Linked DNA regions of Psychrobacter arcticus 273-4. The protein of the gene in region 2 interacts with the protein of the main gene of each other region in a pairwise test. Links are inferred from orthologs where the notes say so. Each region holds a gene or a part of one and is shown on either strand. Other genes may lie near its edges. The genes, in order: gyrB and gyrA.

Evidence for each region.
Region 1: the proteins of gyrA (region 2) and gyrB interact in binary tests that used the Escherichia coli proteins (3 or more experiments, as listed by UniProt). The link is inferred for Psychrobacter arcticus 273-4 from one-to-one orthologs.

What each region holds. Positions count from the first base shown.
Region 1 is NC_007204.1:1,479-13,815, forward strand. What follows is about bases 3,388-6,516. They hold gyrB (DNA topoisomerase (ATP-hydrolyzing) subunit B), read left to right. Parts: upstream 3,388-3,700; coding sequence 3,701-6,316; downstream 6,317-6,516. Other genes in these bases: PSYC_RS00035 (manganese efflux pump MntP), read left to right, coding at 6,441-6,516. Also shown: chromosomal replication initiator protein DnaA, read left to right, coding at 1-487; dnaN (DNA polymerase III subunit beta), read left to right, coding at 647-1,822; DNA replication/repair protein RecF, read left to right, coding at 1,985-3,199; more of PSYC_RS00035, read left to right, coding at 6,517-7,022; PSYC_RS00040 (IS3 family transposase), read right to left, coding at 7,108-8,031; PSYC_RS00045 (helix-turn-helix domain-containing protein), read right to left, coding at 7,935-8,453; 23S rRNA (adenine(1618)-N(6))-methyltransferase RlmF, read right to left, coding at 8,700-9,737; guaA (glutamine-hydrolyzing GMP synthase), read left to right, coding at 10,343-11,938; PSYC_RS00060 (hypothetical protein), read left to right, coding at 12,095-12,337. UniProt on the Escherichia coli protein: DNA gyrase negatively supercoils closed circular double-stranded DNA in an ATP-dependent manner to maintain chromosomes in an underwound state.
Region 2 is NC_007204.1:1,882,014-1,894,548, forward strand. Bases 5,174-8,500 are described here. They hold gyrA (DNA gyrase subunit A), read right to left. Parts: upstream 8,167-8,500; coding sequence 5,374-8,166; downstream 5,174-5,373. In the rest of the region: PSYC_RS07960 (sigma 54-interacting transcriptional regulator), read left to right, coding at 1-1,247; PSYC_RS07970 (serine/threonine-protein kinase), read right to left, coding at 1,780-2,772; PSYC_RS07975 (ATP-binding protein), read left to right, coding at 2,834-3,820; PSYC_RS07980 (hypothetical protein), read right to left, coding at 3,879-4,163; PSYC_RS07985 (glutathione S-transferase), read right to left, coding at 4,250-4,918; PSYC_RS07995 (methyltransferase domain-containing protein), read left to right, coding at 8,694-9,581; PSYC_RS08000 (ABC transporter ATP-binding protein), read right to left, coding at 9,760-11,115; PSYC_RS08005 (ABC transporter permease), read right to left, coding at 11,414-12,535. UniProt on the Escherichia coli protein: A type II topoisomerase that negatively supercoils closed circular double-stranded (ds) DNA in an ATP-dependent manner to maintain chromosomes in an underwound state.

The DNA.
Region 1 (12,337 bases), 1.9 Mb from region 2 along the record:
GAAAAAAGCAGCATCTTATGGCATGAGCCTTCCTAAAGAATGTGCGTTATTCATCGCTCAAAACGTCGTCTCTAACGTGAGACGTTTAGAAGGTGCATTGAACCAAGTCTTTGCTAATGCCAATTTAACAGGCGCTCCAATCACGCTTGAGATGGTGCAATACGCGCTAAAAGACATCGTTGCAATGCGCGTACAAGCCGTTAATATGGATAATATCCGTAAAGTGGTCGCTGAATATTATGATGTAACGATTAAAGATATGTTGGGACGCAAACGTACGCGTAGTATTGCTAGACCACGCCAAATAGCGATGGCACTATCACGGGAGTTGACTAGCGAGAGCTTTCCTGAGATTGGACAATCCTTTGGTGGACGTGACCATACGACAGTGATGCATGCTTGCGACAAGGTCAATGAGCTGCGAGCAGCAGACCCAGCGTTTGACAAGGATTACAAGACGCTAGCATTGATGTTGCAAGCGGGTTAGAAGGCTTTGCTATCACTATATTTTAGTGGGTAGATATGGTTTATAATATTGAAAATAAGCATACACAGACACCCAATGGATTATCGTCAGTAGACAAGGTGTTATTAAGCCATTATTTTATTTTTTTATAAAAAATCATTTAAATAAGAGTAACTAAGCATGCAATTATCGATCAATCGAGAGTCGTTACTAAAAGCCATTAACTTGATCGCCAAGGCTGCTGATAAACGCCACAATATGGTTATCTTGGGTAATATCAAGTTACAATTGTCTGAGTCAGAGCTGGTGTTAACGGCTTCTGATTTAGAAGTAGAGCTGACATCGACGTTGAAATTGCCTGCTGGCGCTTGTGTGCAAGCAGGTACAACGACGTTACCTGCGACTAAATTACGAGATATTTGTAAATCATTACCTGCTCAAGCCCAAGTAAATCTGACCACTCAAGAAAACGAGCGCTGCTTACTGACCAGTGGTAAAAGTCGTTTTACCTTGGGCACATTGCCTAGCGAAGACTATCCAAGTTTGGGTAACCCTGAAAATATCACGCCATTAACTATTAGCCGTAGCCGCCTTATTGATTTGATTCATAAGACTCAATTTGCGATGGCGATTCAAGATGTACGCTATTATTTAACAGGTATGTTGTTTGATGTATCGCAGCAGCAACTAACGACCGTTGCGACCGATGGACATAGACTGGCATTAGCACGTAGCGTTATCGATGTGAATGCTGATTTGAATATGCAGGCTATTTTGCCCCGTAAAGCGGTAATTGAGCTTGAACGTTTAGCTTCTGAGCTGGGTAAGATGCTTGGCGACCAAGATAATGCAGTTACCTTAAGTTTCGGTCGTGAGTTTCTGCAAGTAAGTTTGCCGTTCGGTGATGTGGATAGTGCCGGTCAGACCAGTCAAAATCTCATGGTGACTTTTACTGCGCGTCTGATCGATGGTAAATTCCCTGATTATCGCCGTGTGATGCCTAGTAATACCGATAAGCTGGCCTTATTCAATCAAGAGAAAATGATGGATGTGCTGCGCCGCGTAGCGATTTTAAGTAATGAAAAATCTCGCGGCGTGGTGTTTAATTTTGCAAGTGATGGCATGGTAGAAGTACGCGCTAATAATGCTGAGCAAGATGAAGCGGTTGAGATGATACAAGCCAAGTATCAAGGTGAACCAATGGAGCTGTCATTTAATGCCGCTTATTTACAAGACGTGCTGGGTGTTATCCAAGGTGATTTACAAATGCATATGAGTCAATCAAATGCGTCGGTATTGGTTAATCAGTTAAATGATGAGTTCCATCAGTATGTCATTATGCCAATGCGTATTTAGTCTGCTATTTAAAAAGATTGGGTGGTTAGGCTTTAACGCAAAATTTGAGTAGCTTTTCAAGCTCAAAATTGCTTTATAAGCTTAAAATTTAGTTCCTTATATTTATATTTTTAATGGTCTTTTGTTTATTAAAAAATAACTCTATAGGCGGCTGTCGGTATTATGATTGAACGTCTACAAATCTCATATTTGCGTAATTTAACGCCCATCAATTTAGCACCTGCTGCTTGCAACGTCATTATCGGCGCTAATGGCAGCGGTAAAACCTCGCTACTTGAAGGTATGTTTTTGCTATCAAGAGGTAAGAGTTTCCGCCACAATCAGCCCAAACGCTATATTCAGCATCATAAAGACGCCGCAACTGTACATGCTAAACTTAGTGATGGCCGTACTTTGGCTATCCAAAAGCAAGCAGACGCTACGACAATTTTACGTCTCAATCAAACCACGGTATACAATCAAAGTATTTTAACGGAGCAGCTTCCTACCTTGCTTATAGATCCATCGACGATGGACATGCTAGAGCAGGGCAGTGCCAGTCGTCGGCAGTTATTAGATTGGTTGGTGTTTCACATGAAACAAGGTTTTCATCCACAGTGGATTGCGTATCAGCGCTTATTAAAACAGCGCAATAGTTTACTCAAACAACGACGTCATTTGACTCACGTTCAGCTTGCTGAGCTTAGAGCTTGGGACAAAGGACTTGCCAGTCATGCAGCGCTGATTCATCACTACCGTGAAGCTATATTTGAAGCTTGGCAACCTTATTTTTCTGAGAGCATTGCACAGTTATTGCCTGCTTATGCTGAGCAATTAAGCTTGAGCTACAATGCGGGCTACGATACGAGTGTAGCGCTCGATATACAGCTTAATGAGCGCTTAGATCAGGATTTACAGTTGGGTTATACGCGTATTGGTAATCACCGCGCTGACATCCATGTGCATTGGCGCTCTATAAGACCAATACATAAGGCTAATGAGCACCTAAACTCACCTTTAGCAGCAGCAGCGGATTCGACTTTTAAGTTACCTATTTTGAAAGAGCAAGCGGCCAACATTTTGTCTCGTGGAGAGAAAAAATTGTTGATTACGGCATTGCGCTTATCACAATTACCACTTTTGCTTAACACTGGGAATGATCTAGAGGCATCTGTTAATGACGCTAAATTAAGCGCTACACCAGTGGTATTACTAGATGATATCACCGCAGAGCTGGATGATAGGGCGATAGAGATTTTATTATCAACCTTAGCACAGTTGCCATGCCAGGTATTTATGACCAGTTTGACCGATAGTATTTTACCTTTAGTGTATGAGTATTGGGAAAAACCCCAAGTGTTTCACATGAAACAAGGTAGTATTTTACCAGCTCAGTAGCTTTTATTAGGGTAATGATATCTTCGTTATTAATCCTTATTTTACGTCCTTAAGCGACCGTCTCCTTGCATACTTTACCCTCGTTTCATTCCACATTCTATTACTCATAAAACGTTCCCTAAACAGTGACTTACAGGCAAAAAAATGCTAAAATAGGGCTTTATTTTTGTCCTGTTCTCAGCAAGTTATCTTACCGTTTTATATAGAGGTTTATTATTGGTTGTAAGTGATTAAGTGATTGATAATTATAAAATTAATATAATTTCTATTAGGCTTTATGGTTTTAGAGGAAATCGCAGTAGGGGTTAAATAGAGTATGCCAACCTGACGTATTTTTAAATCTGGTTTTTTGCCTTGCTATCACCTTTTGAAAAACTTAAGTCAACCGTAATAAAGACAGAATTTGAGTAAAAAAACGATATTGTAGATAGCATCATTAAGTATCACCACTGTGGTGAGCTGATGATAAATAGCTGATAATGGCTAGATCAAGGAATGCACATGAGTGATTCATTACCTACCGACCACCAGCAACTAACGTCAGACAGCGTAGTTGAGACTATTGCCGCCGCTGTCGTTCCTGAGGTATTACCCTCTGATTATAGCTCGAAAGACATTCGAGTACTGCGCGGACTAGAAGCGGTGCGCGTGCGTCCTGGCATGTATATTGGTGATACCGATGATGGTACCGGCTTGCATCATATGGTCTTTGAGGTGGTAGATAACTCTATCGATGAAGCGCTTGCTGGTCATTGTGATCAAATTGATATCATTATTCACGAAGATGAATCTGTGAGCGTAATGGATAATGGTCGTGGTGTCCCTGTCGATATTCACCCAGAAGAAGGTGTGTCTGCAGCACAGGTTATTATGACGGTACTGCATGCTGGTGGTAAGTTTGATGACAACAGCTATAAAGTATCTGGCGGTCTGCATGGTGTTGGCGTTTCTGTCGTTAATGCATTGTCCAAAAAGCTTGAGATGAATATCTGGCGTGAAGGCTATCATCATCATCAGACTTATACTGATGGCGTGCCTGACAGCGATATTCAGCAAATGGAAGCGACAGATCAAACAGGCACACAAATCCGTTTTTACCCTAGCAATGACGTGTTTACTGGTACTATTTTTGAATATGATATTTTAGCCAAACGTTTACGTGAGTTGTCATTTTTAAACTCAGGTGTACGTATTGTCTTGACTGATGAGCGTATTGACAAGCGTCATGAGTTTGAGCACAAAGGTGGTTTGTCAGAGTTTGTCAGCTACATCAATGCTGGGAAAGATGGCATCAATGATGTGTTCCATTTTATCAGTAATCAAGAAGATGGTATTAGTGTCGAAGTGGCACTACAGTGGACAGACACTTATAATGAAAAGGTGTTTTGTTTCACCAATAATATTCCGCAGCGCGATGGTGGCACGCATTTATCTGGCTTTCGCTCAGCGTTGACGCGTTGTTTGAATACCTATATGGATCGCGAAAATCTCTTCAAAAAAGAGAAAGTGGTGGCGACTGGTGATGATGCGCGTGAAGGTTTAACGGCTATCGTATCCGTCAAAGTTCCTGATCCTAAGTTTTCGAGTCAAACCAAAGATAAATTGGTATCAAGTGAAGTGAAATCTGCTGTCGAATCAGCGATGCACGATAAGTTTAATGATTATCTGCAAGAGAACCCAAGCGCTGGTAAATTGATTGCCGGTAAAATTATTGATGCTGCTCGTGCTCGTGACGCCGCTCGTAAAGCGCGTGAGATGACTCGTCGTAAGACTACGTTAGATATCGCAGGTCTGCCGGGTAAATTGGCGGATTGCCAAGAAAAAGATCCAGCATTGTCAGAGTTGTACATTGTGGAAGGGGATTCTGCTGGCGGTTCAGCCAAGCAAGGTCGTAGCCGTAAAACGCAGGCAATTTTACCACTAAAAGGTAAAATTCTAAACGTCGAACGCGCGCGTTTTGACAAGATGTTATCGTCACAGGAAGTGGGTAACCTGATTACTGCGCTTGGTTGCGGTATTGGACCCGATGAATATAATCCTGATAAAGTTCGCTATCATAAAATTATCATCATGACCGATGCGGACGTTGATGGCTCACACATTCGTACGTTGCTACTGACGTTCTTCTTCCGTCAAACGCCTGAATTGATTGAGCGTGGTTATATTTATATCGCTCAACCACCACTTTATAAAGTCAAAAAAGGTCGTCAAGAACTGTATCTAAAAGACGATGAAGCGCTTAAAGCTTATTTATTATCATCAACGATTGATAATACTAGGCTGCATATCAGTGCGGATGCGCCGGCGATTACTGGTCAAGCGTTAGAGACATTGTTAAACGACTATAACCAAACCCAGCTAATCAAAGCGCGTTTGCAGATTCGTTATCCAGCCGTGTTATTAGATGCATTGACGCATACGCCGAAACTTAGTACTGATATGACGTACGATAAAGATGCGATGCAAGCTTGGAAAGACACGCTACAAACTCAGCTTGAACATTTTGGTAGTGACTTAAACCCTGAGATTGAATTGGTCAATATCCATGCACCGCAGCCAAAAAATATGGACGCCGCTGCTGCCGATTTATTGGGTATGAAGCCTGTTGTTGAAGTTGAAGAAGGTAATAGTTCTGAAGCGGAAGCACCGTCAATAAAAGCACAATGGCTGCCACGTATTACCGTTTATGTGCATCAGTTGGCACATCATTACTTGCTTGATGCCAGCTTTATCAATTCGGGTGAGTATACTAAGCTGCTGCGTTTATCAGCTGAATGGAATACCTTGCTTGATGTAGATGCTTTTATCCGCCGTGAAGCCACAGCGGGTACGAGCAAAGATATCCCCGTACGTGACTTTGATTATTTATGGCAGCAAATGATGCTTGATGCCCGCCGCGGTCTAGCAATTCAGCGCTATAAAGGGTTGGGCGAGATGAATGCTGATCAGCTTTGGGATACTACTATGGATCCTGAAAACCGCCGTATGCTGCGCGTCAATATCGAAGATGCTATTGCAGCGGATCATATGTTCACCTGTTTGATGGGTGACCATGTAGAGCCGCGTCGTATCTTTATCGAAGAAAATGCGTTGACGGTTTCTAACTTAGATATCTAAATGGCATAATATTGTGAATCAATGAAAAACCACCGCATTGGTTACCAAAGCGGTGGTTTTTTAATGTTAATCTTGTTTCACGTGAAACTTAATTGAATAAATGCTTTAAATAATGGATATAGAAATGATCGAAGTTATTTTACTAGCGATAGCCTTGGCAATGGATGCGTTTGCGGTATCAATTGGCTTGGGCGCTAAGTCCCAAAAACAATCGTCTGCTTATGTTCTACGTTTAGCTGTTTACGCAGCGCTGTATTTTGGTATCGCACAAGGTGTCATGCCGCTGATAGGTTATTTGTTGGGTGCAGTATTGCTAGGCTGGTTGGCGACTGCTGCACCGTGGATTGGCGGTGGTATTCTTATTGTGCTTGGCGCTAAGATGTTATATGAAGCTTTTAATGGTGAGATTGAAGCGGTACTAGAAGATGGTTTCGATGAAAATATACGAAAAAAAATCAACCATCGTATGATGTTTACACTGGCTATTGCCACCAGTATTGATGCGATGGCAGCAGGCTTCACCTTAAATTTACTAGCACTTAATGCATGGTTAGCGTGCTTAATCATCGCTATCGTCACTGCTGGATTTGGCTTTTTTGGCATCTATTTGGGTAAGTCTTCTGGAACTTGGCTTGAGGATAAAGCTGAAATATTAGGGGGGCTGGTGCTTATTGCGATCGGCGTAAAGGTTATGCTTTTTAGCTAATTACCTTGAGTATTTCAATTTATTTCCTCTATAAAAAAACACCGCTTTGGATTGAACTGACCCCCAAATCTTGGACGGTTTACGTTTATTTCAAAGACTGAGTTCTGTACTGTACAGGACTCAGTCCTTTTAGTTTAAGCTGAATACGTTCATGATTGTAGTAATGAATATACTCATGAATCTGTCTCTCTAAAGCTTCAATCGTTTTAGGCTTCTCAATATAGATAGTCTCACACTTTAGCGTACCGAAGAACCCCTCCATTAACGCATTATCCAAGCAGTTGCCTTTCCTGCTCATACTCTGTTTTATCTGATGCTTTTTAAGCATCTCCCTAAACGGCTTCATTTGATAATGCCATCCCTGATCAGAATGTAGCATTAATGTCTTATGACGATGTTTTCCAGTCTTGTCCAACGCCTTATCAAGCATTTGGCTTACCAAATCATAGGTTGGCCTTCTTGAGAGCGTATAACTGACTATCTCATTGTTATAACAATCGAGTATTGGCGATAAATATAACTTATGGTCACCTACCTTAAACTCAGTAATATCAGTGAGCCAACGTTTATGTGGTTTGCTTGCTTTAAACCGACGTTTTAAATAATTCTTTGCTATTTTACCTTGCTGTCCTTTATAGGAGCGGTACTTTTGTCTTCTTATCTTTGCACTGAGTGTCAACTGTTTCATGAGTTTGGCAATAAGCTTATGATTATGATGAACACCTAACTGTTTTAATGCGACAGTCATTCTACGATAGCCATATCTGCCTTTATGCTTGTGGTATAGCGCCGTGATACGCTGTTTTAAGTCAGCGTATTTATCTTTATCCCCTAGCATGGTTCTATGGTAGTAGAAACTGCTTTTCGGCATGTCTGCTACTTTTAGTAAGTTGGATAAAAGATGTTGCTGTCTTAATCCTTCGATGAGCCTTGCTTTGTCGCCGCTTGTTCCCTTTCCCTGAGCAAGGCATCGAGCTTTTTTAGGTAGGCGTTCTCTGCACGCAGGTATGCCAGTTCACGCTTTAATTCAGCAGGTGTTTTGTCGTCATCTGGTTTGTTTGTGATCACGGGCTTGGTCATGGCGCCTCTACCTTGTCGTTTGGGAGTGAGTCCAGACATACCATACTGTCGATACGCTTTATGCCAATGGCTGATAAGAGCGGGTGCGCTGATGTTGAACTTTAGTGCCGTCTCAGGTTGACTTAAACCTTGCTTTAACATGGTCGTTAATACTTGGTGTTTAAAGTCAGCACTGTAGACAGCTTTACTGGTTTTAGGTCTGATCGCTTCTATACCACCGCTTTGGTATTGCTTTACCCATTTGCGTACAAATTGGGGGTTTACTGCAAACTTTTTACCTGTAGCAAGTCCGGTATGTCCTTGCTTGTAGTATGCGATGATTTTGATCTTAAAGTCTAGATTGTAACGCATAAAAATACCCCATAAGTTGTGTCCAACTTATGGGGGTCAGTTCAGATACCAGAGCGGTGTTTTTTATTGTTTCACGTGAAACTATAGCTATAGTCGGTGAAAAGTAATATCGATACAACACGTACTACTAGTGCAAATTTTTCTTGCTTGCTGTGCCTACGCAGACAGAGGCTGCAAAAAATTTACACCAGCAATACTGTAGCGACTTTAAAGTATTTCAACTATATTTCTAACGCTAATTATTACTTACTCTTCATCAGTATTAAAACGCCATGCGAGTATACGAGTGCTTTTCTGACCTTGACTCATCTCTATGATGCGCATTTGGGCGACGCCAAGTTGTTTTAACAGCAATTGCATAGGCTTTACGTTTTCTGACTTAGATACCAGTGTGGTAAACCAGCCAACATGTTCAGCGAAGTCTTGACTCTCTTTTGCCATCTTGGTCAAAAAAGCAATCTCGCCGCCTTCACTCCACAGCTCTTTATGCTGACCACCAAAGTTTAAATTCTGTGCTGCATTGCCAGACTTTGTTGAGCTACGGCTGATTTGTTCGTTTTCATTCTTACCACGATGTCGTTGCAAATTATGCTGCTTACGGCTATTGGCTTCCATCGCTTCTTCTAATGAGGCATGAAACGGAGGGTTACACACCACCACATCAAAGTAATCTTGGCGACCAATAATATTAGCAAAAATGCGCTTAGGCTCAGGTTGTAGTTTTACTTTAACTGCGCTTTTTAGCTTGGGATTGGTTTCACAAATAAGCGCTGCAGTATTGACCGATATCGGATCAATATCTGAAGCCGTAAAGCGCCAACCATAACTTTGACTACCAACAATGGGATAAATCGCGCTGGCACCGGTACCAATATCAAGAGCGTGAATCTCTTTGCCAGTCGGTGGCGTATTATCCTTATTAACATGCGTCGTTTGCGCGAGCAGGTCGGCAATATAATGAATGTAATCAGCACGTCCTGGAATCGGCGGACATAGATAGCCTTCTGGAATATCCCAAAATTTAACACCGTAATAATGAGCCAATAATGCCTGATTAAGTACGCGCACAGCTGCACTGTCCGAGAAGTTAATCGTCGGCTCGCCCTTAGGGTTGGTGATGGTATGCTTAGCAAGCTCAGGTAACGCGTGAGTTAATGCCACAAAGTCATAGCGACCTTGGTGCGGATTGCGTGGATGCAGCTGACCGAGTTTTTTAGCAGTCTCAGGTGATCTGTTTCTGTGATTATTGGCGGTCGGGCGACGGGTCATAGGCTTACTTGTCATAGTATCGGGCTTTGATATGTGAATATAATGCACTATTTTAGCAGATTTCGCGAGTCACTAGCGTCTTATCGGCTACGTAAAATAAGATTTAATCCCAGTATTATCATCGCTGTATCCAATACGCGGTCTATCTAATGCTCAAAGCGCTGAAATCGTTGATGAATGGCAGGAGTAGAGAGCAGCATCACTACCGTGCTAAACCATGCTATTTGTAAGACCATCATCCATACACCATAAATAGCCAATTGCCAAAGCGGAATATTGGGTATAACTATAGTCGGTGAAAAGTAATATCGATACAATACGTACTACTGGTGCAAATTTTTCTTGCTTGCTGTGCCTACGCAGACAGAGGCGGCAAAAAATTTACACCAGCAATACGGTAGCGGGCTATCTAACTGCTGATAACAAAGTGGTCATACCATATAAGTCTGAATTTTTAATTAATTTAGCCTATCACAATATAGACGATTGTCTAAGATAAGAATGAACATAAGTACGATATAGTAAAGATAGTCAATAATAAACGCATATCTAACCGCCATTACATTACCGAAACTTGTTAAAATAGCGTACCAATTTATTTATTGATGGACACTTTGTTTATGACCACTGTAACTGCCACCCCCGCAATCAAAGAAGATCGCATCTTAATTCTCGATTTTGGCTCGCAGTACAGCCAGCTTATCGCCCGCCGTGTACGCGATTCAGGCGTATTCTGTGAGATGTTCCCTTACGATATCGACACCCAGCGCATCACTGATTTTGGCGCAAAAGGCATCATCTTATCTGGCGGTCCTGAGAGCGTTCACGCGGAAAACAGCCCACGCATTAACGATGCCGTATTTGAGCTAGGCGTACCCGTACTTGGTATCTGCTACGGTATGCAAGCAATGGCAGAGCGCTTCGGTGGTAAAGTTCACGCCAGTGATATCCATGAATTTGGCGCAGCGACCATTAATATCGATGGTAAATCGACGCTGACTAATGGCATCGAAGACGCAGCAGCGAAGCTCAATGTCTGGATGAGTCATGGTGATAAAGTGGTCGACGCCCCACAAGGCTTCGATATCGTTGCCAGTACGCCAAGCTGCCCGATTGCTATCATGGCTGACGATTCGCGCCACTATTATGGTCTTCAGTTCCACCCAGAAGTCACTCATACCGCCCAAGGTCAGGCATTGCTAGGACGTTTTGTCCATGAAATCTGTGACTGTGCGGGTAGCTGGACGCCCGATAACATCATCGATATGCGTATTGAACAGCTGAAAAAGCAAATCGGTGATAAGCAAGTATTGCTCGGTCTTTCAGGTGGTGTTGATAGTTCAGTCGTCGCGGCACTTTTGCATAAAGCCATTGGCGACCAATTAACGTGTGTGTTTGTTGATACTGGTCTGTTGCGTCTACACGAAGGCGACCAAGTGATGCAAATTTTCGCAGAAAACATGGGCGTAAAAGTCATTCGTGTTGATGCTGAAGAGTTATTCCTAACGGCATTGGCTGGCGAGTCTGACCCTGAAGCCAAGCGCAAAATTATTGGTAAAACCTTTATCGACGTCTTTGCCAATAGCGCCCGCGAAATCAGTGAGCAAAGCGATGGTAAAGTCATCGAATTCTTAGCGCAAGGGACGATTTATCCAGATGTGATTGAATCAGCGAAGTCGCATCAAGGTAAAGCGCACGTGATTAAGAGCCATCATAATGTTGGTGGTTTGCCAGATGATTTGGCATTTGAATTGGTTGAGCCGTTACGTGATTTGTTTAAAGATGAAGTGCGTAAATTAGGTATCACTCTTGGTTTACCTGCGAAGATGATTAACCGTCATCCGTTCCCAGGACCGGGTTTGGGTGTGCGTATCCTAGGCGAAGTGACCAAAGAATTCGCTGATATCCTGCGTTCTGCTGATGCTATCTTTATGGAAGAGTTAGAAAAATCAGGCTGGTATGAGAAGACCGCGCAAGCGTTTGCGGTATTCCAACCAATTAAATCGGTCGGCGTGGTCGGTGATGGTCGTCGTTATGCGTGGGTGATTGCGCTACGTGCGGTTGAGACCGTGGACTTTATGACCGCGCGTTTTGCTCATCTACCGTATGATTTGATTGAGACGGTATCGAATCGCATTATGAATGAGATCGCTGAAGTATCACGCGTGACTTATGATGTGTCGAGCAAGCCACCGGCTACTATTGAGTGGGAGTAATATCCTGCTTAATCTTTAGCTGACATAAAAAAACACTCAACTTGGTTGGGTGTTTTTTTTGGTTTGAATCTCTAAAGCTAAATTTTAGTTGATTATGTAGCCAATAGTCCCTAAATACTAACTAATTAAAACTGGCTAAAAAAGGGATGGATATCGATGGATAAGAAACAGCTTGAGGATATATTTAAACCATCGGTAATGGAAAGGATGAATGAGATCCAAAGACAAATAGACCCTTTACATCAGATTAGAAGTTCATCGAAAATTTCAGAAATGATGGGAAAAAATGCACGTGTAAGTTCAGTTGCTAATATTGGAGAAATTGCCAGAAAAGCATCTCAACAGTCTGGCTTAGATTTTGCCAGTTTTGAAAATCAAAGTACAATAGCAAGGTATGCT
Region 2 (12,535 bases):
ATTCAATCGAGTCTAATACGAATATAAGTACTGACATCGTATCCGTTGCTACTGTGAAGCCTAATGTCAAAGAACGGCCTATTAGCAAGCCAAATGCAGCCAAATCAGCTAGAAAAACCCCTAAATCTGCTGAAAGTAACGCTCAGGAAAAACCCAAACCCCAAACCAATAACAATCCAAGCGGCATTATTGGTCAATCACAAGCCATGCAAACGGTTTTTCGTGCCATTGGAAGACTCGCGCACTCACCGATTACCGTTTTAATCACTGGTGAATCAGGCACAGGTAAAGAGTTGGTCGCTAGCGCCTTACATCAGCATTCACCGCGAAAAAACAAAACCTTTATTGCCCTTAATATGGCGGCGATTCCGCATGATTTGATTGAGTCTGAATTATTCGGTCACGAAAAAGGCGCATTTACTGGCGCAACAACGACTCGGCAAGGTCGATTTGAGCAGGCTGATGGCGGGACACTATTCTTAGATGAAATCGGTGACATGCCTTTTAGTACCCAAACGCGGCTGCTACGAGTGCTGGCAAATGGTGAATTTTTTCGCGTGGGCGGGCAGCAGCCCGTCAAAGTAGATGTACGCATTATTGCCGCTACCCATCAAAACTTAGAAGAATTGGTCAAACAAGGCAAGTTCCGTGAGGATTTATTTTATCGCCTTAATGTCATTCGTATGCCACTACCACCTTTACGGACGCGACCTGAAGACATTCCAGCATTGGCTAATCACTTTATGCGGCGCGCTGCTAAGCAGATGAATAGTGCAGAGAAAGAGCTCCATCCGACAGTGCTACAGGTGATGCAGTCCTTTGAGTGGCGCGGTAATGTCCGCCAACTTGAGAACGTCTGTCTCTGGTTGACCGTGATGGCGACCGGTTACACCGTTATGATTGATGACTTGCCGCCAGAGTTGCGCGAAAATAGCGCCGCTACCTTAGAAAATCAACAGTCTATATCTTCAGAATATATGACTGAAAATAACCATCTGCAAAGTCAGCAGGCTGCCGGCACCCAAAGCTGGCAGCAAGCCTTAGCCGTTTGGGCTAAGCACTCGCTACAAGCTGGCGCAACCGATATTTTGCAGACAGCAACACCTGAGTTTGAACGGGTCTTACTGACCGCAGCGCTCCATCATAGCGGCGGCAAAAAGACAGCCGCTGCCAACTTACTTGGCTGGGGACGCAATACGCTGACACGTAAATTACAGCAATTAGATCTCTCATCATATCAAGAGTAATATTAGCGTTAATAAAGTGCTAAAAAATATGAATTAAAAAATTAACAATATCAATTATTTATGATATTTAGTAAAAAAAATCGTTAAATAATTAAAAATAAGCGTAAATAGGGCTTGCCAAACGATTCAAACTCTATATAATAGCCAACCACTGAGACGCACTACCGAATCAGTTATTTATCTCAATGGGGTTTGAATATCAACACCAAAGATGATAAGGTAATGAAAATGGGGCTGTGGCGGAATTGGTAGACGCACCAGATTTAGGTTCTGGCGCCGCAAGGTGTGAGAGTTCGAGTCTCTCCAGCCCCACCATTTTCGGATAGTACATCTTAGACCAAATATTAAAGCCTGCTTTTAGCAGGTTTTTTTGTGTCTGAATTTTATGCTGTTTAATTATATAGTTGAAATGCTTTAAAGTCGCTACAGTACTACTGGTGTAAATTTTTTGCAGCCTCTGTCTGCGTAGGCACAGCAAGCAAGAAAAATTTGCACCAGTAGTACGTGTTGTATCGATATTACTTTTCACCGACTATAGCGTCTCTAAATCGCTCAACACCTCCTCCATGTTTTGATAGCGCTTGTCCATCCTCTTTGCCAGTGCTTTATCGGCAATACATTGATAATGACGATACTCTAAGGGCAAGATGGGTATCGGATGCTGGCAGTGCTGGGTCGCCCACTCTCTCAACCACTCATCATTTTTTGAGTCTAAATTAAACGGTCGCTCACCGACTAATATTTCATACATCATAATTCCAAATGCGTATATGTCGCTTTGTACCGTTGCACGCTGACCTTGCCAACGCTCAGGGGCAAGGTAGGCAGGCGTGCCAGCACTACTTGCTGAACTTGGCTTATGAAGAGCTCTCGCCAAGGCAAAATCAGTCAATAAAAAATCAAACGTGATACGGCTATTATCCGCATTATTTGTTAGGAAACCTTCTAGCAAAATATTACTGGGCTTAATATCATTATGTAGCCAGCCTACTTGATGTAAGTGATAGATAAGATAAGCAGATTGCACGATAAATTGATGTTTTTGCGTCTCTGTTAATAATAAATGCTTTTGAGCGCTCAGCTGATTTGCCAAGCTGCCATTAGGATAATAAGGCATGACAAGCACCGTCAGCTGCTGCCGCCCTAATATTTGCAAAGTGATATTTTCATAGGCTAATAGTGGTGGCGCTATAGCGGTAAAACTATTTTGATTTTTCGATAAACTATTTATAGATGTTAGAACATTAGCTTCATAAGTTAAATCAGCAGAATTTTGATTATTATCAGCACATAACTGCCATTTAATCATCACCTGACCAAACTGTAGATGTTGTGCGCGTGTTAAGCCTTGATAGTCAAGCTCGCTACCATTACTTTGCTGACTGAGGCGTTGAGGCGATATCTCGCTATAATTTAGGTTAGAAAAGAATATAGTCAATGCTGGCAGGATTTGTTGCGCTTGTGTTCGCAACGCTTGTTTTGCACCTGCTTGTATTGTAGACGGAATACTGGCACTATTTTTCATGGTAAAGTGATGCCTCTATATATCTAATATCATCTTAATTCTTTATGAGTAACCAAGTATTATGTCTCAATCACCCAAGCCCGTTATGAATTATGCCCTGCCCGACCATTTATTGGATTTACTCGGGAAGTATCTGCAAGAGCAGGTCACGCCAACCATTGAGATCGATCCTGCGCAGCTGGCTTATCGCTGGGTCGGTGGGCAGACTGGACATTTAGAGCCGCTAGCCGTTAATTTATTTTTAAATTTAGATGACTTACATGGTATCGATACCCAAAAATCAAAGCTGGTACAAAACACGTGTCAATTCCTCAAAGGCTATCCTGCCAATCACGTGTTGATGACAGGGACACGGGGTGCTGGAAAATCATCGCTGATTCGGGCATTGCTACAAGCCTATCATAATGAAGGTCTGCGCATTATTGAAATTGCCCGTGATGATTTAAAAATGCTTGATAAAATACGGGCAGCGATTAAAGCATTGCCAGCTGACTGCAAATGTCGCTATGTGGTGTACTGTGATGACTTGGCATTTAATGGTCAAGATGAAAGCTACCGTACCTTAAAAAGTGTGCTCGATGGCGCCCTTGATTCAGAGCAAGACAAGTTATTGGTCTATGCGACCAGTAACCGCCGCCATCTACTACCGCAGCTGATGAAAGACAATGTTAATATTTATAATGGTCAAACCGATGAGGTTAACCCTTATGAGACCATCGATGAGACGGTGTCATTATCTGACCGTTTTGGTTTATGGCTATCATTTCATCCAATGGATCAAAACACTTATTTACACATCGTGCATCATTATTTATCTATTCAACAGAAAATCGATGCTAGAACTCTTCATGATGACATGCACGGTGATGCAGCAAATAAAGGTGCAGAGAGCATTGATGAGCTACCCACTCATATCAGAGCAGCCGCATTACGCTGGGCATCAGAGCGCGGTGGACGTTCGGGACGAGTGGCGTATCAGTTTAGTCGTTACTGGATAGGACAGACCCAATTGGCAGCTGAAGACAACCTTTCTCAAAAATTCATCTGAAGTACCCAAAAAAGTGAGTTTTAGCATAGATACGCTCTTTTATCCAAATCCTTATTTTCTATAACGACTGGCATAGCATGGTTCTTTGACCTTTAATCATCTGCCCACCATTGGCCTTGGCCGTGCATTCATTGACCATATTGGACTCATAAGATTTCCAACCACCATAAAAGCTGGCAACACACAGCAAAACTACCAGCAGTTTTTGTGACCATGCTTTGATAGAGACCTGCTGGCTATTCACATTGCCATCAGCTCTATTAAGTGAGTGTTCAGCAGCACTGTTGGTATTGTCGGTATCGGTATCGGCAATGTCATTATTCAATTTATTTAAGTCTGTCATTTTTTATCCTAAAAAAGGTTCTGTCTATGAATAAACAAAACCTTTTATTGTTATATTAAATCAATGGTTAACAATAAGCGCCGCACTTAAAACTGTAGACGACCGCCCTTTTCTTCTGCACGTTTAAAGGCATCACGCTCTTCACAACGCTTAAGCCAAGTTAAGATATTGGTATATTTACTACTGTCTAAACCTGTGCCTGCATTGGCACCGACCACAGCCAGATGAATCTGAATATCAGCGGCGCTAAATTCTGCCCCTGCAAACCAATGATTGTCTTGTAAATGCTGCTCCATCATATCGAGTATGGCAGTCAAGCTATTGTTTATGACATTTTTTTCGACTTGCTTTTTGATGCTTTTGCTCACAGGTTTGATCAGCATCGGCGACTGCTCAACCACTTTAGTGAATACCAAACGCATGACCAACGGCGGCATTAGTGATGCTTCGGCAAAGTGTAGCCAAAAAGTATAGGCTTCCCACGCCGCTTCATTGTCATCAGCAGGCTTAAACTGCTTTTCTTTATCATAATACTTTAATAGATACTCGATGATAAAGCCTGACTCGATGAGCACACGGTCATTTATTTCTAACATGGGTGCATGGCCGAGCGGATGTATTTGTTTTAAACTGTCAGGCGCGCGGTAAGCTTTGTTACGCTGATGACAGGTCAATTGGTAGTCGACATTCAGCTCTTCTAATAACCATAAGATACGAAATGAGCGTGAGTTTGCCAGATGATGAAGATGTAGCATAGACCATCCTTATAATAAGTTTTGAGTATTCAAGAGCAGATTTTATAAGTCAATTCTTCAATATTCTGTTTAAATAAATGGGTTTGATAAATCAAATAACCCGATTTAAGTTAATAATAATGCTTAATAATAACTCAGTTACTGTTTTAATTATAGCTTTGCTTACCAAGCCACGTTTATCGCCCGATACTATAGTCGGTGAAAAGTAATATCGATACAACACGTACTACTGGTGCAAATTTTTCTTGCTTGCTGTGCCTACGCAGACAGAGGCTGCAAAAAATTTACACCAGCAATACGGTAGCGACTTTAAAGTATTTCAACTATATTGATCATTACCTCAATAACAACAGCCTTAAAAAATAGAAAAAAACAAAGCCTCCAACGATAACGTCAGAGGCTTTTTTTATAAAAGGTAATAAAAGAATGGATCAAAAAGCTCACTAATAAAAGCGTTATTCGTCAGTGTCAGTTTCTGAATGACTAGCCTCATCAAAGTATGTTTCTGTAGCATCACTATTTGCCGCATCCACATCCATCTGTTCTTGACCTTTTACTTCAAACGTTCCGTCTTCTTTCATCGCATCAATCAGCTCATTGTCGCCTTCTTCGTGTTCAACACGCGCCATAGCAACCAGCTTTTCATCTTTTGATAAACGAATCAAAGTGACGCCTTGGGTATTACGACCTGAGCTGGCAACATGCTGTACCGGCGTACGTACCAAAGTGCCTTTGTCTGAGATCAAAATAATATCATCTTCAGGCTCAACCTTGGTTGCTCGTACAAGCTCACCATTACGCGCACTAGTCTTGATAGCAATCACACCGCCACCACCACGATTTTGAGTGTTAAACTCATCAATAAAGGTACGTTTGCCAAAACCATTTTCACAAGCAATTAAGATTTCGCGGACGTCATCTTCAATCACTACCAACGATTTGATAAATTCATCAGCAGTCAGGCGCATGCCACGGACACCTTTCGCAGTACGACCCATAGCACGAGCATCATTCTCATTGAAACGAATGGCTTTACCACTTGACGCAAATAGCATGACCTCTTGGCTACCATTGGTGATACGAGCGCTCACCAATTTATCGCCTTCCTCTAGACCAACGGCAATCAAGCCATTCGAGCGAATATTGGCAAACTGCTTAAGCTCTACTCGTTTCACGGTACCATTGGCAGTTGCAAAGAACACAAAAGGTGGCTCTGCTTGAGTGCTATCGTCTAATAGATCATTATCACTATCTACTAGGGCATCTGTTGATGATGTTTCACCTTTTACCGATAGCTCTTCTACTATTTTTGGAATAGGCAATATCGTTGTGACCGTTTCATCAGCATGTAAGCCAATAAGATTGACCAGTGGACGACCACGGGCGCCACGGCTGGCAATCGGCACCTCAAAACCACGTAGGCTAAAGACACGACCCGTATCAGTAAAGCATAGTACGGTTGCGTGCGTCGACGTGACAACTAAATGATCAATCACATCGTCTTCTTTCATTGCCGTCGCTGATTTGCCTTTACCACCACGTTTTTGCGCGACATAATCATCAATTGGCTGAGTTTTCGCATATCCGGTACGTGATACCGTCATGACAACCGTTTGCTCTGGAATAAGATCTTCACGGTTAAAGTCCATGCGTGAATCAATAATATCAGTGCGGCGCTCATCACCAAAGTTGTCACGAATCTCAATCATCTCATTTGAGATAATAGTCATTAGCTTATCAAAATCACCAAGAATCGATTCTAAGTGAGCGATTTCACGCAGTAAGTCTTGATATTCTTCAGTCAATTTGTCTTGCTCAAGACCTGTCAAGCGATGCAACTGCATGTCTAAAATGGCATTGACCTGCTCAAGTGATAAGCGATAGCTTGCTTGATTGTCAATCAGACCAAATGGTGCTTTTGGATCTTCACCTTCGATAAAGTCTGGACGTACCGACTGGCTGCCTGCAGCGGTTAGCATCGCCACAACGCTACCTGAGCCCCAAATGTTACTCAATAGATTTTCACGAGCCAAGCCGCGGTTTGCAGAGGCTTTAATCGTCGCAATAATCTCATCAATATTAGCAAGTGCAACGGTCAAACCTTCAAGCAAATGACCACGGACACGGGCTTTATTAAGCTCAAAAATGGTACGGCGCGTGACGACTTCTTGGCGATGGCGGACAAATGCGGCAATCAGCTGACGTAAGGTCAATAGCTTTGGCTGACCATTATCGAGCGCCACCATATTGATACTAAAGCTAGATTCAAGTGGTGTTTGCAGGAATAGGTTATTGACGATGACTTCAGCAGTCTCACCGCGACGCAAATCGATAGCGATACGCATGCCATCTTTGTCAGACTCATCACGAATCTCGCTAATACCTTCGATTTTTTTATCACGCACCAGCTCTGCGATACGTTCAATCAGCTTGGCTTTATTGGTCTGATAAGGCACTTCGGTGAAGACAATGCGCTCACGGTCACGGTTGACGCCTGTCTCACTCATCGGCTCAATAATATAACGACCGCGTACGTGCAAGCGACCTTTACCGGTACGATAAGCATCTAAGATACCCGCACGACCATAAATAATACCGCCTGTCGGAAAGTCAGGACCTAAGATATGAGACATCAGCTCTTCAGCAGATATTTGCGGGTTTTCGGCATAAGCTAAGCAGGCGTTAATCACTTCCGTCAGATTGTGCGGCGCCATATTCGTTGCCATACCAACTGCAATACCAGTAGCACCGTTAATCAATAAATTAGGAATACGCGCAGGCAACACGCTTGGCATACGCTCAGAGCCATCGTAGTTGTCTTCCCAGTCAACCGTATCTTTGTCCAAGTCAGCAAGCATCTGATGGGTGAGCTTGGTCATACGTACTTCGGTATAACGCATCGCTGCCGGAGGATCATCATCAATCGAGCCAAAGTTACCTTGACCATCAACCATCGGGTAACGCAAGCTAAAATCCTGCGCCATACGCACGATGGCATCATAGACTGCGCTATCACCATGTGGGTGATATTTACCAATGACATCGCCGACCACACGTGCGGACTTCTTGTAGGCTTTGTTATAATCATTAGACAATACATGCATCGCGTACATCACACGGCGGTGTACTGGTTTGAACCCATCACGCACATCAGGCAGCGCGCGCGAGACGATCACGCTCATCGCATAATCCAAATAGGACTGCTTTAATTCGTCCACAATGGCAATAGGACTGACCGATTCGCTCATATACACTCCCTCACTCACATCCACTCTCTAGTATTGACATACATAAGCAATGATGGGCAACAATAACGGCACCAAAGCGCCGTTATATAATAAACACAGTGACCATCAAAAAAGACTTAGCAACCACTCAAATCTATAGAGAATTAGCGATAGTTTTAATGTTGAATAAAAGAAGCTATTTTAGCACAAATTTGTTAATTTAGGGGCATCTAGATGCCCCTAAATTAAGTAAAACTGCTTATTAGTCGCTACTTTCTGAGACAGTTATTACGATTAAAAACCCTTTACCGACAGCGTTGTCCTGACTTAGTAATTTTACCAATCTTGCAATTGAACTTGCTGACTTTTAAGCCATATGAGATGCTGATTATTTTGTTTTAACAAGACATATTTTATCTTTGCACTTGATAAACATAATGGATTCAATTTGAAAATAATACCTTAAAAAGGCTAAAGCAACGCTAGATTAGCTTCATGCTTTATTGTACGATACAGCACCATAACCCTCCCGATATAGACCGCCTTTTATGCCGACAAAACCTCAAGATATTAACAATAGCGAAGCGGCAGACTCTACAGAAAATCTGACAACACAAGCGATAGAAGAAGTTGCACGTACGGATCGTAGCTTTGATGCGATTGCCGATCATTTTGAAAAAAAGGTCTATGGTGGTTTAAAGGGAGACATTCGATTAGCAGTATTGCGCCGTGATATTTTTGACTATTGTGCGCAGATGAGCGGAAAACTTGGGCGACCGTTACGTATTTTAGATGTGGGCGCAGGACTGGCGCAAATTGCGATTGAGCTTGCCATTCAAGGGCATACCTTGGTCATCAATGATATTTCAGCCAATATGTTAGATAAAGCGCAGGCGAGCGTTGTACAAGGCAATGAGAACCCTGAGAAATTGGCTATCACTTGGCATGTATGCCCGTATCAAGAGCTTGAAGAAAAATTGGCTGGTAAAACAGAGAAGTTCGATTTGATTATGTGTCACGCACTGATCGAATGGTTAGCAGAACCTATCGAGGTGATGGACTTTTTTGATCAGCAATTAACCGATAATGGGGCGCTATCGCTGTGCTTTTATAATCCAGCAAGTTTTGATTATCGTAACTTGATAATGGGCAATTTTAATTTGCTTGATAACACTGCATATAAAGCGGACAATAAAAAGAGCCTAACGCCCAATCATCCGGTTGCAAAGGAAGAGGTTGAGGCTTGGTTAGAGGTTCATCATTATCACACGGTACTTGCCAGTGGTCTTCGCGTGTTCCACGATTATTCGCCGCTTAAACGTGGCGGTCATAACGACCCTGAAGCAGTCATACGCATGGAGCTACGCTACTCGCAATTAGAGCCGTATAAGTGGCTTGGTCGCTACTTACATATATTGGCAACTCGGCACAATTAACGGTGATAACTGCTTTTAATAAGAATTATCAAGAGTCATTCTTGATAATCGCTATAGTTGAAATACTTTAAAGTCGCTACCGTATTGCTGGTGTAAATTTTTTGCAGCCTCTGTCTGCGTAGGCACAGCAAGCAAGAAAAATTTACACCAGTAGTACGTGTTGTATCGATATTACTTTTCACCGACTATATCTTATTTCTTCAATTCTCTCTGATCTATCATATTCTGACCAAGTCGTAGTATTGATATCTTTTTCATCAAATACCACGACATGCTCTAGTATCGGTAAGATGCCAATTTGCGTGCCGATGTCATGATTATGATGACTGGCGACTAAGGACAACACGGTTTGACCATCATCCAGTTGCAAGCGATAGAGATAGTTGGCACCGCGAAACACCCGACCAACCACTAATGCAGTCTGCGTACTTTCATCATCATGGACAATATCATCGGGACGTACCAATACTTTAATCGGCGTACCATTTGGATAATCGTACTCACAATACTGCGGCTGACCTGACGCATCATAGACTTCCATCCGTCGATAAATATCACCAAGTGCCGTCTCGACATGACCTTCTTTGATGATGCCATCTATCATCGCGCCTTCGCCGACGAACTCAGCGACAAACGGGCTGACCGGCTCATGATATAGCTCACTTGGGGTTGCCCACTGTACCAGCTTACCCTGATGCATAACTCCGACTTTATCAGCAAGCGCAAACGCTTCATTTTGATCGTGAGTGACCAAAATAGCAGTGGTATTGGTGCGCTTAAGAATATCGCGAACATTCATCGCCAGTGATTCACGCAACACCACATCCAAGTTCGAAAACGGCTCGTCGAGCAGCAACAGCTTAGGCTTTGGCGCTAATGCACGAGCCAACGCCACCCGTTGTTGTTGTCCGCCTGATAGCTCGCTTGGGCGCTTATCGGCATGTTCAGACAATGCCACCAGCGCGAGCATCTCAGCAACGCGGGCTTTTTTGTCGGCAGCAGACCATTTATTGAGACCAAAGGCGATATTTTTTGCCACGCTTAAATGACCGAACAGCGCATAGTCTTGAAACACCATGCCCATCCCACGTTTGGCTGGCGCAACGGCAAATGAGACACGTGCTGCTTGCTCTGTCAGCCGCTGAGTGTTTAGAGTGATTTTACCGCCGCGACTCTCTTCTAATCCCGCAATCGCTCTTAATGCCGTGGTCTTGCCGCAGCCGCTATAACCCAAAAAGCAGCCAATTTCACCTTGCTGCAAGTTTAGCGATAAACCATTGACCACTATGGTATCGTCATAGCCAACCACCAAGTCTTGTACACTAAAATACGGCTGAGTGGCGGCGGTCTCATGATGTTGAACGAAGGAGCTATCTAAACTAGCAGTGCTGTGTTGTAACTCCTTCTCCGCTAAAGCTTGCGCCATTTGTGCCTTAGTTATGATGGTAATAGGTGGCTTTTTCACATTACTTAGTCGTGCTTTGCTCTGAGGCTCTACAGACTCAGAGTCTGCTGGATTTATTGAATCGTTCATCAAGTCAGTATACATAGACAGTACCAGTAAGCTATAGTCGGTGAAAAGTAATATCGATACAACACAACACGTACTACTGGTGCAAATTTTTCTTGCTTGCTGTGCCTACGCAGACAGAGGCTGCAAAAAATTTACACCAGTAGTACTGTCGCGACTTTAAAGTATTTCAACTATATTAGTTAAGAAAAACCAGCTTCACAATGTTGAAAATATTGAACGTTAAAAGTGTGAACAATGTGAGAAGCACCCATTAAAATCTGTCGATCACTTAAGCACAATGTTTTAATCAAAAAATACGTTAACCTTGCTTGTCACTTTGACGCAGTAATATCCAGACAGGAATAAGACCGACCAGCACAATCAATAGACTTGGCAATGCGGCTCGTCCCCACATGCCCTCACTGGTCATCTCAAACACCCGTACCGCCAGCGTATCCCAGCCTTGGCGCCGTGTCATCAACGTAATCGGCATCTCTTTCATGACTTCGACAAAACCCATCAACAAACCCGTCAATACCCCTGGGCTCAATACGGGCAACATCACTTGCCGCCAGCGCTGAAAAGGACTATCGCTAAGCAATTTAGCAGCCGCTTCTTGATTGACCGTTAAACGCTGAAGCTGACGGTCTACCGGCTGAAAGCTCACCGTCATAAAACGTGTCGATAAAGCCAGCAGCATCACAATCACACTACCAGATAAAAACTGCGTAGAGGTTATACCAAAAGCAATCAGCTGATTATCAAGCCAAGCAATCGGAATAAAGATACCGACCGCTAATACCGTACCTGGTACTACATAACCCAAATTGGCTAAGACAGTCATAAGCTTGGTCGATTTATCCGGATATTGACGCTTAATCCACGCAATCATAATCGCTAAGACCGCGATAAACGCGGTGGTCATACTAGCAATCATGAGGCTATTGGTGACAAAATCAATATAGCGGGCATCAAAATCTTGCTGGAAATTTGCCGCTGTCCAATAGATAAGCTGTGCAAAGGGTATCAAAAATGCTATTAAGAATACCAGCGTACAAAGCAGCGTCATAGCAAGCTTAGCCGGTTTACTAACCTCAAAACGTTGGCTACTACCTTGCGTAACGATCTTGCCGCGTTTTGCCTGCCAATATTGCTCAAATAGGACAACGATGAAGACCACACCAATTAATAGCGCTGCCAACTGTGCCGCTGTCGTCAAGCTAAAAAACCCAAACCAGGCTTTATAAATAGCAGTAGTAAAGGTATCGACATTAAATACCGATACCGCACCAAAGTCCGCTAGCGTCTCCATACTTGCCAGTAGCAAACCACCGATGACCCAAGGCAATGCTTGCGGTAATGCCAACCGAAAAAACACTCGACCACGACTTAAGCCAAGCATCTGCCCAGCTTCTATCGCTCGCCTACCTTGAGATAAAAA